DNA from 3 places in the Bacillus sp. WC2503 genome. Region 2 is predicted to be linked to each of the others. Evidence: predicted binding sites of a transcription regulator. Region 2 holds the regulator's gene; each other region holds the start of a gene.
The links. The regulator Rex, encoded in region 2, represses fermentation and respiration genes when NADH is low (regulators of the CRP and FNR family bind a similar motif). The targets are predictions, from matches to a motif close to TTGTGAAATATTTCACAA.

Region 1: the regulator Rex is predicted to act here: its motif matches at 2,517-2,534, upstream of ACUN26_RS21920 (DUF1641 domain-containing protein).
Region 3: the regulator Rex is predicted to act here: its motif matches at 1,660-1,677, upstream of ACUN26_RS05720 (TIGR04053 family radical SAM/SPASM domain-containing protein).

The regions. Positions count from the first base shown of each region.
Region 1 covers NZ_JBQYMD010000001.1:4,226,891-4,231,726, reverse strand. The annotation lists gene tyrS (tyrosine--tRNA ligase) at 1-587, shown strand, start outside; gene ACUN26_RS21925 (NAD(P)/FAD-dependent oxidoreductase) at 784-1,962, opposite strand; gene ACUN26_RS21920 (DUF1641 domain-containing protein) at 2,007-2,447, opposite strand; gene ACUN26_RS21915 (winged helix-turn-helix transcriptional regulator) at 2,883-3,227, opposite strand; gene ACUN26_RS21910 (MFS transporter) at 3,601-4,764, shown strand.
Region 2 covers NZ_JBQYMD010000001.1:4,886,815-4,891,650, forward strand. The annotation lists gene ACUN26_RS25385 (ABC-F family ATP-binding cassette domain-containing protein) at 1-1,664, opposite strand, end outside; gene ACUN26_RS25390 (redox-sensing transcriptional repressor Rex) at 1,852-2,481, shown strand; gene ACUN26_RS25395 (YdiK family protein) at 2,511-2,702, opposite strand; gene ACUN26_RS25400 (CPBP family intramembrane glutamic endopeptidase) at 2,699-3,448, opposite strand; gene groES (co-chaperone GroES) at 3,847-4,131, shown strand; gene groL (chaperonin GroEL) at 4,170-4,836, shown strand, end outside.
Region 3 covers NZ_JBQYMD010000001.1:1,066,346-1,071,181, reverse strand. The annotation lists gene ACUN26_RS05725 (GNAT family N-acetyltransferase) at 1-302, shown strand, start outside; gene ACUN26_RS05720 (TIGR04053 family radical SAM/SPASM domain-containing protein) at 468-1,619, opposite strand; gene ACUN26_RS05715 (class I SAM-dependent methyltransferase) at 2,051-2,806, opposite strand; gene ACUN26_RS05710 (peptide ABC transporter substrate-binding protein) at 3,201-4,829, opposite strand.

The DNA.
Region 1 (4,836 bases), 660 kb from region 2:
AATCAGACGGTACGAAATTTGGAAAATCAGCAAGTGGTGCGGTTTGGCTTGATGCTGAAAAAACAACGCCATTTGAATTTTACCAGTTCTGGGTGAATACAGATGATCGTGATGTAATTAAATACTTGAAATACTTTACATTCTTAGCGAAAGAGCGAATTGATGAATTGGCAACGAAGGTAGAAGCCGAGCCTCATAAACGTGAAGCGCAAAAAGTGTTAGGCGAAGAAATGACGAAATTCGTTCATGGAGAAGAGGCATTATTGCAAGCTGTGAAAATTACCTCGGCATTATTTAGCGGAGATATTAAATCGTTAACAGCTGATGAAATTGAACAAGGCTTTAAAGAGATGCCGACATTCCAGTCTTCCAAAGAGACGAAAAATATTGTAGAGTGGCTAGTTGATTTAGGGATTGAACCATCTAGACGTCAAGCTCGTGAAGACATTAATAACGGTGCGATTTCTATGAATGGTGAGAAAGTAACGGATGTAGGTACGGATGTTACTGTAGAAAATTCATTTGATGGAAGATTTATTATTATTCGTAAAGGGAGGAAGAACTACAGCTTAGTGAAATTGGGATAATAATTTTTGTGGAAGAGTGGAAGTAAGAAAGATGCTTTCACTCTTTTCATATACACAATTCCGACACAAAAAAGTCAGTATATTTAGATAATTAAAAAGGGTTATAGTATCTCTTTGCCGAATATAAGTAAGTAGAGAATATTACGGATAAAAATAGCCCGAACCATGCCGGGCATGATTCGGGCTTATATTCAGATTAGTAAGCTAAGCTGAATAGACCTTTAATGTGTGATAAGTAACGAACGTTACTTGCTTCTTTCATTAATGATGCTGGTAAGCCTTTAAGTGGAGTATTGCTTGCTCCAATTGTAGCAACAGCATCTTTACGTCCTAGACTAGCAAGCGTTCCAGAGTTTACAGGTGCGAACTCTTCGAATGCTTTGCCTTCTAGTGCTGCGTATAAGTTGTATCCAATTAACTCACCCATTTGCCAAGCGATTTGTGCAGTTGGTGGGTATGGACGTCCGTCTGGAGCGAAGACAACAGCGCTGTCTCCAGCAACGAATACGTCTTTATGAGAAGTAGATTGTAGGTATGCATCAACTGTTGCACGACCACGGTTTACTTCAAGACCTGATTCACCGATTAATGGGTTACCTTGTACGCCGCCTGTCCAAACGAATGTGTTAGCAACAAGTTTTTGACCGTCTTTTAAGTCGATTTCATTGCCAGCAACGTTTGTTACAGGAAGACCAGTTAAGAATGTAACACCGCGTGCTTCTAGGCTAGTAGTTGCACGTTCGATTAAGTGGTCTGGTAATACTGGAAGGATTTTTGGACCTGCTTCAACAAGAAGAAGTTTAACTTCTTTTGGATTTACGCCGTGGCTTTTTGCAAGTTTAGGCATAATGTCAGCAAGCTCACCAACTAGCTCAACGCCAGTTAATCCGCCACCACCGATTACGATTGTAGCATCCGCTTCGTTTTTCGTTTTCGCGTATTCACGAATACGGTCTTCAACGTGTTTGTAGATTTTGTTTGCATCAGCAGCAGATTTTAATACCATGCTGTTTTCTTCTAGTCCTGGAATACCGAAGTAAGCAGTTTTACTTCCTAAAGCAACTACAAGTGCATCGTAAGATAATGTAGTGCCACCAGCTAGTTTGATTTCTTTGCTATCAACTGAGAATGACTCAACTGTTGCGATTTTAAGATCGATATCTTTACCTTTGAAAAGCTTTGTAAGTGGCATTGCAATTGCTTGCTCAGCAACGTTACCAGCTGCAAGGCGATGTAGTTCAGTGATGATTTGGTGTGTTGGGTATTGGTTAATCACTGTAACTTGTGCTTCTGATTTGCTGTAAAATTTACGTACGTTTAAAGCGGCAAGAAGACCGCCATAACCAGCGCCTAAGATGACAATTTGTTTTGACATAGTATGATATCCCCCGTCTTTACTAATTGTTGTTATAAGTTAACTTATTTATTGTTACGTTCTGCACTAATTTGAAGATATGCGTTCACAAAGCGGAACATTTTTTGTGCTTGTGGGTCTTTTAGTAATTTTAATAGACCGAATAGGCCGATAACTTCGTTGCTTTCGTCAGCACGATCTTTCGCTTCGATTGCAGTTGCAGCCATGCTTTTCACTGTATCTTTTACAGGCTCTACAAGCTCTGTGATTGCACCAACAGTGTCGCTTTTTAATACTTCATCAGTAGCAACAGTTTGAGCGAAGTCATAAGACTTAGTTAAAATGTTAACAAGCTCAGTTAATTTTGGAAGCTGTTCTACTAGTGTTGTTAATGATTCTTGTACCTCAGGTTTTAACAACTGATCAAGTACATCAAGTTGTCCTTGGCTAGCAGAAATTTGTACAGTTTCTTGTTCTGGCTTTGTTTGAGTCATAGTTTCTGGCATCTCCAATTCTCCTTTACGATAGCAATACTCTTATTTTTTATAAGTAAGATAGTAACCGTTTACGAAACTTTATACAAAGTTTCACAAAACACAATAAAATGCCTTTAAATTTATGACAGCAACTAAGCTGCAAACATAAATCTAAAACCATAACGTCTTACTTATTATTTATGAACTGTCCGATATATGGCTTGTCCGCATAATGGAAAAGCTCCGTTACCGGAAAGTGTATATAATATATATCCTATATTATATACTATATACACCTATGTTAACATAAAAATGATTCCTAATTATTTGATATTGAGTGTATAACGTAGTGCTGACAAGGTATGAAAGCGTATAAAATATTTTGTTTCAGTTAGAAATGTACATATATATATAGAAAAAAAGGAAAAAACGAACAAATTCATGTTCGTTTTTTCCTTTTTCCTATTATTCACCTTCCGCAATTAGCATCGATGTGTTACCTTCTTTTTCAAGATGGCATTCGCCCCAAGAACAAAGAGAATCAAGAATCGATTCTAAAGACCAACCGTAATCAGTAAGAGAATATTCTACTTTTGGTGGGACTTGATTGTATACTTTTCTTTGAATAACGCCGTCGTCTTCTAATTCACGTAATTGCTGCGTTAACATTTTTTGTGTAATACCAGGCATTGAGCGTTTTAGTTCACTCGTTCTCTTTGTACCTTTCGTTAAGTGACAAAGAATAACAACTTTCCATTTGCCGCCGATAACTTCTAAAGTCGCCTCTACAGGAATATTGTATTTCTTCATATGAAACCCTCCTTTTGTGAGCGAAGTAAGTTAAATAATATAAATGTTACTTTTTAGTACCTATAGCACTTTAAAGTACGTACTTTTTATTATGTTAAATATGTTTCATAATAGCACATGTAAGAGGCAAATGAGTAGTACGGTACTGAAAAGTGACTATGTTACTTTTTGGTGCCTATCGTACTTTAAAGTGCGTTCTTCAAAAAAAGGATGAAACCATTCATAATAGCATTTGTAAGTATGAAATATATGTTTTAGAAGATAGAAGGGCCCTTTTATCATACTATTATGATTGGATTTCTTGTAATAAGGAGGAATTCAATTGAGTTCATATACAGTACCATCTTCGGAAGTTCAGACGAATCGAAGAAGTATGTTTGCTTTATTAGCACTAGCAATTAGTGCGTTTGGGATTGGTACGACCGAGTTTATTAGTGTCGGTTTACTACCATCTATTTCGAAAGATTTAAATGTCTCGGTTACAACAGCTGGTTTAACGGTTTCCTTATATGCGTTAGGAGCGGCAGTAGGAGCTCCTGTTTTAACAGCGTTAACGGCTCGTATGTCGCGAAAGACATTATTAATGTGGATTATGGTTGTTTTCATTATTGGTAATGGCATTGCGGCGGTAGCAACAAGCTTCACTGTATTAATTATCGCAAGGATTGTAGCTGCATTTGCACACGGTGTGTTTATGTCGATAGGATCTACAATTGCGGCTGCAATCGTACCAGAGAATAAACGTGCTAGCGCAATTGCGATTATGTTTACTGGATTAACAGTCGCGACTATTACTGGTGTGCCAATTGGAACATTTATCGGTCAAGAGTTTGGCTGGAGAGTGTCATTTATGGCGATCGTTGTAATTGGAATTATTGCTTTCATCGCAAATAGTATACTCGTCCCATCTAATTTAAAAAATGGTGTACCTGTATCGTTTCGTGATCAATTTAAACTAATTAAAAATGGAAGACTGTTACTTGTTTTCATTATTACTGCACTTGGATACGGCGGTACATTCGTAACATTTACGTATTTATCACCGTTATTACAAGAAGTAACAGGATTTGAAGCAAGTACCGTTACCATCATTTTATTAGTGTATGGAATCGCCATTGCGATAGGGAATATGGTCGGCGGAAAATTATCGAATCATAATCCAATTCGAGCGCTATTCTACATGTTCCTTATTCAAGCGATTATATTATTTGTTTTAACATTTACAGCGCCGTTTAAAGTAGCTGGATTAATCACAATTATTTTCATGGGACTATTCGCGTTTATGAATGTTCCGGGGCTACAAGTATATGTAGTTATATTGGCAGAGCGCTTTGTTCCAAGTGCGGTTGATGTTGCTTCAGCAATTAATATTGCCGCATTTAACGGAGGAATCGCTTTAGGTTCTTATATAGGTGGCCTTGTAACGAATTCGTTAGGGTTAATCCATACTGCTTGGGTAGGCGGCCTTATGGTAGTAGGTGCTGTTATTTTAACAGCATGGAGTATGACATTAGAAAAAAGAGATCAAGTAAAATAAAGTGAAACTTTAATCAGTGGGGGTGTTCTTCCACCAATGATTATTAGTTGAACCAATCGGGCGTTTACGGGC
Region 2 (4,836 bases):
GCCTGATTTTCTTGCTGTTCTTGTTGTTCAAATGCTACGCGTTCAATCATTTCATTTTTCTTCTCCACATAGTAATCGTAATCACCTAAATACTCTTGCGCACCTTCTGTTGATAATTCGACAACTGTAGTCGTTACGCGATTAATGAAGTAGCGGTCATGTGAAACGAATAGAAGAGTTCCTGGATAATCAATTAAAGCATTCTCCAAAATTTCTTTACTATTTAAATCAAGATGGTTCGTTGGCTCATCGAGAATTAATAAATTGGATTTTTGCATCATAAGTTTTGCGAGAGCTAATCGGGCCTTTTGTCCACCACTAAGAGAAGATACTGGTTTTAGTACATCATCCCCTGTGAATAAAAAATTACCTAATATAGTGCGAATTTCTTTTTCGGGTTGAAGCGGATATTCATCCCATAGTTCATTTAAAACGCGCTTAGAAGATGTTAAGTTAGCTTGCTCTTGATCATAATAACCAACAGATACATTTGATCCGAAAGCAACATCTCCATGTAATAGCTGTAACTTATTCACAATGGATTTTAATAATGTGGATTTTCCAATTCCATTCGGTCCAACTAAGGCAACACTATCTCCCCGAGTTAAGCGCATATTTACATGTTCAATAATAGGATCCTCATCATAACCGATGGTTGCATCTTTTACTTGTAAAACATCATTTCCACTTTGTTTTTCAATATCGAAGTGGAATGAGGCTGATTTAGAGTCACCTAATGGTCTGGTTAATAATTCCATTCTATCTAATTGTTTACGACGGCTTTGTGCACGTTTTGTCGTAGATGCACGTGCTATATTTTTTTGAACGAAGTCCTCAAGTTTAGCGATTTCATCTTGTTGCTTTTCGTAACGCTTCATTTCTTGTTCGTATAGGGCTGATTTTAAGTCTAAATATTTACTGTAGTTACCAACAAATCGTCTGCTTTCTTTATTCGAAATTTCATATACTTGTGTAACAAGCTTATCTAAGAAATAACGGTCATGAGAAACGATTAAAATTGCGCCAGGATAACCTTGTAAGTATTGCTCAAGCCACGTTAATGTTTCGATGTCTAAATGGTTTGTAGGCTCGTCTAAAATAAGTAAGTCTGGTTTCGTTAATAATAATTTCCCAAGAGCTAATCTCGTTTTTTGTCCGCCACTTAACGTAGAAATTGTCGTCTGATGCGTTTCAACAGGGAAACCAAGACCGCTTAAAATGGAGCGAATATCTGCTTCGTACTGATAGCCGCCTTGATCTTTATAATCTAATTGCAATTGGTCATAATCAGCTAATAATTTTTCATATGTAGCGGCATTTGAAAAGTTTTCTTCTTTTCCCATTTCTTGCTCTAGCCTTCGAAGTTTTGTCTCCATTTGCTGTAGGTGTGTAAAGACGGTTAGCATTTCATCCCAAATTGTTAATGATGTTTCTAATCCAGTATTTTGAGCTAAGTACCCAATTGAGACATCTTTCGGTTTTATAATTTCGCCGCCATCATGAGATAATTCACCGGCGATAATTTTTAATAATGTAGATTTTCCGGCTCCATTTCGTCCAACTAAAGCGATACGATCTTTCGTTTGCACTTCCAATTTTATGTTTGCAAGAATCGTTTCGGCACCGTATAATTTTGAAAGCCCGTTTACTTGTAATAAAATCAATGTTTTCACCTCAAATAATTTCTTAACTTTGCCATGTTTATATTTCTCAATCATACTAAAAATAGTGTATAGTTTAAAATAAAGAGAGAATACTTCTTCTCTTTATTATACAAGGAAATTCATAAGTACTAAACTTCTGTATTCGATTCAAGTATATGAATAAAGATAGGAAGAGAGGAGAGGTTATATGGATCAGCAGAAAATTCCGCAAGCCACTGCTAAACGATTGCCTCTATACTATCGATTTATCCAAAACTTATCTCTTTCTGGTAAGCAACGTGTTTCATCAGCCGAATTGAGTGAAGCGGTAAAGGTTGATTCCGCAACTATTCGAAGAGATTTCTCATACTTTGGAGCATTAGGGAAAAAGGGATATGGATATAACGTAAATTATTTATTATCATTTTTCCGTGAAACACTCGATCAAGATGATATAACACGTGTAGCGCTTATTGGAGTAGGTAATTTAGGGACCGCTTTCTTACATTATAATTTCACGAAAAACAATAATACAAAAATTGAAATGGCATTTGATGTTAGTGAAGAGAAAGTTGGAACAGAAATCGGGGGTATTCCTGTATATCATTTAGATGAATTAGAAGAAAGGTTATCAAATGATATACAAGTGGCAATATTAACAGTACCCGCTACAGTAGCGCAATCTGTAGCCGATAGATTGGCAGAAACAAACGTGCACGGTATTTTAAACTTCACACCAGCACGCTTAAATGTGTCAGAGAATATAAGAATTCATCATATTGATTTAGCTGTAGAGCTACAAACGCTTGTTTACTTTTTAAAGAATTATCCACAATAAAACGCAGAGGAGGTGACCTCTGCGTTTTATTATTGTTTTTTCTTTGTGAATTTCACTAATATAAGGCGAAGTGCCAAATTAAAATCAATTGTTGCCATAACTGCAAATAGTATTGTCCACATATTCCAGATTGTATCTGTCACGTTCGTAATGGCGAAACGTGTAAAGATACATCCGAGAAGGAAATACAATGCAGCCATGAACAATGGTGAGTTTCTCATACAAAAAATCCTCCGATAAAGCCTTGCATTTTTTCAGCTTCTTTAATCATTTCTTGAATTTGTTCATTGCTCATGAAAATCTGTCCAATGGCAACTAATGTATTCATTGCTACATGGGCTGCTATAGGAACGATAATGCGTTTCGTTTTTACATATAAGAAGGCGAATACGAGCCCCATAGAAGTGTATACCAATAGGTGAGTAAAATCAAAATGAATCGCTGCGAATACGAGTGAACTAATAATAGCAGCAACGAAGAAATTAAATCTCTTATAAAGTGTACCAAATAAAATTTTTCTAAATACGATTTCTTCTAAAATAGGTCCGATTATAGATATAACAATAAGGAACCAAGGTGTCGTTCTTGCGATGTCCATAAGTCGGTCTGTATTCTCAGATCCAGGTGTAATCCCTAATAGATACATTTCAATCATACCTGCAATACTTTGTGAGATGATTGCTAAGAAGAACCCGATAAAAATCCACCCGATTGTAGCTGGAACAGAAGAGCGCATTGCATCTAAATGCCTGTCACGAATATCTGTTCTAAGTAACCAAATTACAACGCATAGTGCAATGAAAAAGCTAATAATAGACCAATGTCCGGTTATTAGTTGAAACTTTTCCTCGTTGGTAAATCCTCTATTATCGTATAGTCCGGTTTTCAGAAGAAGTGGTAATCCGGCAATACCCGACAATTGCATTAAAATGTATGTAACGATAATCCACCAATATTGTTTCTTCAAATGGTTTAACCATCCTTTCTAACTCTAGTGTATGAGATAAGGCAGGATAACATGTAATATGCTACCTACGATATAAACTTTCATTCGAATTATGTTTTTTTTGTAAATCTGCATTGGAAATTAAAATAGAAGACAGGAAAAAGTTGTGTGTGTAGCGAAAACAACTTAGGGTGTCTTTCATATTGTAACATACGAGTAGTGGAAACAACGATTCATATAGTAAAGGTAGTAGAAGAAGGATTTTATATAGAAGAGTATATATAGTAATTTGCGAAAAAATTATGATTTTTTTACTTGCAAAAGAAATTGAGATTATTTATTATTATAAGTGTGTTAGCACTCGGGTGACTCGAGTGCTAATAAAAAATTTACATAACACAATGAGGAGGTTATTGTTCATGCTAAAGCCATTAGGTGATCGCGTTGTAATTGAGCTTGTTCAAGCAGAAGAAAAAACAGCAAGTGGTATTGTATTACCAGACACTGCAAAAGAAAAACCACAAGAGGGTAAAGTTATTGCAGTAGGTACTGGTCGAGTGCTTGAAAATGGTGAGCGTGTTGCTTTAGAGGTAGCAGCAGGTGATCTTATCATCTTCTCAAAATATGCAGGTACTGAAGTAAAATACGAAGGTACAGACTACTTGATTTTACGTGAAAGTGACATTTTAGCAGTTATCGGTTAATTATATAAATCTTAAAAATTCCAAGGGGGTCAATTATTATGGCAAAAGATATTAAATTTAGTGAAGAAGCACGTCGTTCGATGCTTCGCGGTGTCGACACTCTTGCAAACGCAGTAAAAGTAACGCTTGGACCAAAAGGTCGTAACGTTGTACTTGAGAAAAAATTCGGTTCACCACTTATTACAAATGATGGTGTAACAATCGCAAAAGAAATCGAATTAGAAGATGCATTCGAAAACATGGGTGCAAAATTAGTAGCAGAAGTTGCTAGCAAAACAAACGATGTAGCTGGTGACGGAACGACAACTGCAACTGTATTAGCGCAAGCTATGATTCGTGAAGGTCTTAAAAACGTAACAGCTGGTGCAAACCCAATGGGTCTTCGTAAAGGTATCGAAAAAGCTGTTACTGCTGCAATTGAAGAATTAAAAGCGATTTCTAAACCAATTGAAGGTAAATCTTCTATCGCACAAGTAGCTGCTATTTCTGCGGCTGACGAAGAAGTAGGTCAATTAATCGCTGAAGCAATGGAGCGCGTTGGTAACGACGGCGTTATTACTTTAGAAGAATCTAAAGGATTCACAACGGAATTAGACGTAGTAGAAGGTATGCAATTTGATCGTGGATATGCATCTCCTTACATGATTACTGATTCTGACAAAATGGAAGCTGTTCTTGATAACCCATATATCTTAATTACTGACA
Region 3 (4,836 bases), 3.8 Mb from region 2:
TTGGAACAATTGGTTTTCACGATTGGTCTTCTGAGCATAAACGAGCAAATATAAGTTATGCCTTTCTCCCTGAACACTGGGGAAATGGCTATGCTACGGAAGCAGTTTCTGAGGTTATATCATACGGTTTCCACACGCTTCATTTAAAACGTATTGGTGCAATTGTCTTTCTTGAAAATGAAGCTTCAAATAAGGTGCTATTAAAATTAGGTTTTGAAAAAGAAGGCGTTCTAAAAAATTATATGTATCAAGATGATATTCCATATGATACGAATTTTTATGCTTTATTAAAATCGGTTTAATAGAATTTATGTGTGAAGAATTCGTATCCGTACAACGGATCCAAATAGTAGATTTTTAATGAGGGATGGAAAAAAACGATCGGTTTTCATTTCTTAGATTATCGTACGATTGATGCGAAGTACAATACATTATAAAATCTAAAAAAACGGGAAATGAGCAAACTTTTACTCATTTCCCGTTTTTACGTTCTTTTTCTGTTTTCGCAATGCTTTTGGAATGTATACACAGAAAGGTTCGCTTTCCATGTAATCCCCCGTCATCGCATATGCTCTAGAACGAGATCCCCCACAAACATATCGAAACTCACAAACACCGCACTTTCCTTTATACTTGTCCGGATTACGAAGGTTTTGAAAAACAGGAGAGTTTCGATAGATTTCAGCTAGTGCTGTCGTTCTAATATTCCCGGTTTTAATAGGCAATAATCCACTTGGATATACATCTCCAATATGAGAAATAAATACAAAACCGTTTCCGTCATTCACCCCTTTTGGAGCACGACCAAGCCCATCAATTCGCCCTGTCGTCCCATTCATCAATACATCCTGATATTGAATGATCTGATTTGTCTTGTTATTTTCTTTCATTTTTTCTTGAAGCACAACCCGTCTATAGTGCTGACCAGCTGTTGTTTTAATATCAAAAGAAACCTTTTTACTAAGCTTATATAGCCAATGGAATACCCTTTCATGTTGGGCTGGTGAAATCATATCTTTTTCCTTACCTCGTCCTGTTGGAACTAAGAAAAATATACTCCAAAGTACACATTTTAATTCTTCTATTAACATTGCCATTTCTTTAAGTACATCCACATTATATTTAGAAACAACAGTATTAATTTGAATAGGAATTTTTAATTCATGCAAATAACGAATGGAATTCATTGTTAATTGAAATGATCCTTCTGTCCCTCTAAAATGATCGTGTATTTCAGCTGTTGGTCCATCTAAACTAAATGCCCATCTAGCAAGTCCCACTTCTTTTGCTTTTTGAATCGTTTCTTTCGTCACGTTTGGAGTGGCACTTGGCGTCATAGAAACTCGAACACCTTTTTTCACTGCATATTCCGCGATATCATATACATCTGGACGCATTAATGGATCTCCACCAGTAAATACAAGCATTGGATTTTCCATTTCATATATATCATCAATTAGCTTTCTTCCTTCTTCGAATGTTAGCTCTAGAGGATGACGATGATACTGTGCTTCTGCACGACAATGCAGACATTTTAATTGACATGCCCTTGTTAACTCCCATATCACAATAAACGGATTTTCATTAAAATCACGATTAATCAAGATTAACCCTCCCATCAATTGATATTCTAATTGTAAAGTTATATATGTATTTATGGTGTGAGATGTATCACAAATAAAAATCTTCAGTCATAATAATGCCCCTATACTGCTATTAATCTAATGTTTCTACCTTCCTCTTCAACAATCACAAAAGCTCTTTGTTAAAAATATAAACACCCCTTTAGACTAAATGATCTAAAAGGGCAAAGCTTCACAACTTTTTATAAACATCGCGGCTTTCTTCAACAGATTTTTTTTAGTTAGAAGACTTAAATTGTAAAAGGTCATAAAAAATAAAGGACGATACATATTATGCATGAATAATATGTATCGCCCTTTTAATTGTTGTTCAACAATCGCTCCCGTTTGTTGAAGATCTTAATTAGTACATGATAATCTACAATTCAAATAGGCACTTCGATTAAAGTCCCTTTATGTCCGGTTGTTTAGACATTTCCTAGATAGCTTCGCGTCATGTTTTGAAGAACAATTTTTCCATTCTTACTATGTTTTTCGAATAACTCTGACAGGAGAAAAACAAATTTTTTATATTCTTCTTCATCCTTTTTCGGAGCATAGGACGCTGATAAATTCCTTCCCAAAAAACCTTCATAATCAAAAAGTAAATCATTTTGATACTCTTTAAACTCATACTTTCCATCCTTAAAAAAGGTGTTAAATACTTCGGGAGTTTCCTCTATTCCATCGCTAAACCCTTTGAAAGTCGGGCAGGTTTTCTGGCAAATTTCTGCATTCTCTTTCATAATCGAACTAGTTAAATCTCTACTATTCCAAACGAGAGCAACATTTGCCTTTTGTTTCAAGATTCGTTGGCATTCCATTTTGAAAGCTGCTTTATCAAACCAATGAAATGCTTGAGCAACAGTTACTAAATCCACACTATGCTCTTTTAAAGTGGTATTTTCAGCTGTTGCTTTTATTGATTGAAAACGAGCATATAGTTTTAACGATTGCTCAGCCATCTTTCTCATGTCATCATTTGGCTCAACTCCAATAACCTTTAAACCTCTTTCAAGCAACTGGTGGCTAAATATCCCCGTACCTGAACCAATATCAGCCACAATTCGGTCCTCTTTCAGTTGGTTAGCCGAAAACAAATAATCAATATATGCATTAGGGTAATCGGGGCGATATTTCGCATATATATCGGCCTTGTCGTTAAAATTTTCTGTTGTTCTCAAAGTACTACCTTCTTCCCCACGATATTATGTACAGAAATAGGAATTAAATAATTAATTCCAGCTTCAATCTCTAAGTCTACAACTTAAGAATACAGCCAAATGGATCTACCTTAGTTCCAATATGAATCCCCGTTAATATACCCTAATTTTTTAATAACTGACCAGTTTCTCAGTATTAAAAGTAAGAAATTGAGCTTTTTTCTTAGCTATTTAATTTCGTTTACTACTAACTTCTTTTTACTTAAATAAACTGCTCAATCTGATTTTTTTGCAACTTTTTGTGAATACGTAACAACAATTACGCATTCATCTTTTTTATGTGCTGGCAACAACCCTAAAGGGTTTCCCAACACTCTGTAAAAAAACCTTACTTTTAAAAGTAAGGTTTTTTTATTTACTTCTTATCAACATAAGCATTCTTATAAGTATAAACGCCACCAAATTGATGTTTTGCAATTCCTTTTACATAATCCTTTTGTACATAAGCTGAACCAAGATGATAAAGCGGTGCCACGGCAGCGTCTTCTAATAAGACCTGCTCAGCCTCTCGCAACGCTTCCCATCGTTTCTCCGGATCAAGTACAAAATCATTTTTCGCTTTCCTTATTAAATCATCGTAATGAGAATTCGAGTAACTCATTTTATTATTCGGATTCCCCGTCGTAAATAACTCTAAATAATTAATTGGGTCTTTATAGTCAGGTCCCCAATTTGCCATCGTTATATCGTAATCACCTGTTTGTTCTAACTGTAACTTTTGCTTAAATGGCTGCTGTTTAATTTGTAACGTTAATCCATTCAAATTCTTTTCTAAATCACCTTTTATATATTCTGCCATACGTTTTGCATTATCTTGTTCAAACGTTAAAAACCCGAGGTTTACTTGCTCTACTCCAAGCTCTTTTTTCGCTTCTTCCCAAATCTTTTGCGCATTTTGCAAATCATATGAAGAAATATTTCCGTTTTCTTTTCTAAAATCTTTGCCAGTCTCTTCATTCATATGACCAACTGGTACAAGTCCATTTGCAGGTTTTGCCCCGTTATTAATAAAGTGAGCAACAAAATCATCTTTATTTAATGCTAATGAGATAGATTGACGTACTTTTTTATTGGCTAACGCATTATTTTTCTCATTAAAACGTAGCATAGCGATTCCAGGATCACTTGACATATGTAATTCCTTATTCCCTTTATACTTGTCTACAACTTGAGAATTAATAGGTACTCGATCCAAATCGCCGGCCTCATATAAATTTACAGCCGTCATTGTATCCTTTACAATATGAAAATTTATTTCGTCTAATTTCACTTTCTTTTGATCCCAATATGTAGCATTCTTCTTTAATTGGAACTCTTGTTCATGTTTCCATTTTTCTAATACAAATGGGCCGTTATATATGAGATTACTAGGTTCCAATCCGTATTTATTTCCTTGTTCTTTCAAAAATGATTCATGCTGTGGTAAGTATATAGGCAGTGCTAACAACTGTAAAAAATACGGAATTGGCTGTTCAAGTTCAACCTCTAACTTATAATCATTTATAACTTTAACCCCAAGTTCATCAAGTGACATTGTTCCCTTATTTATTTCTTTCGCATTTTTCACATGAAAGAACATGTCCGCATATTGAGATGCCGTTTGCGGGTTAACTGCACGTTTCCATGCAAATATAAAGTCATTTGCTGTTACATTGTCTCCATTTGACCATTTTGCATCTTTACGCAAATCAAATGTATATTTTTTACCATCTTCACTTCTTTTAAACGATTTTGCTACTGCTGGAATAGGATGATCTTGATCACCTAGCACATACAACCCTTCAAATATGTTTTGCATAACGTGTGATGATGTCCCATCCATCGTTTTTGCAGTATCAAGTGAAGGAATTTCTTCTGATACTGTTACATTTAACACTTGTTTTTTAGCCTCTGCATCACTTTTATTCGCTTTATTATTACAAGCTGTTAAAAATAAAGATGTAATAATTGCCATTACCATTAAATGGCTCTTTTTTCGCTTCATGAATTGT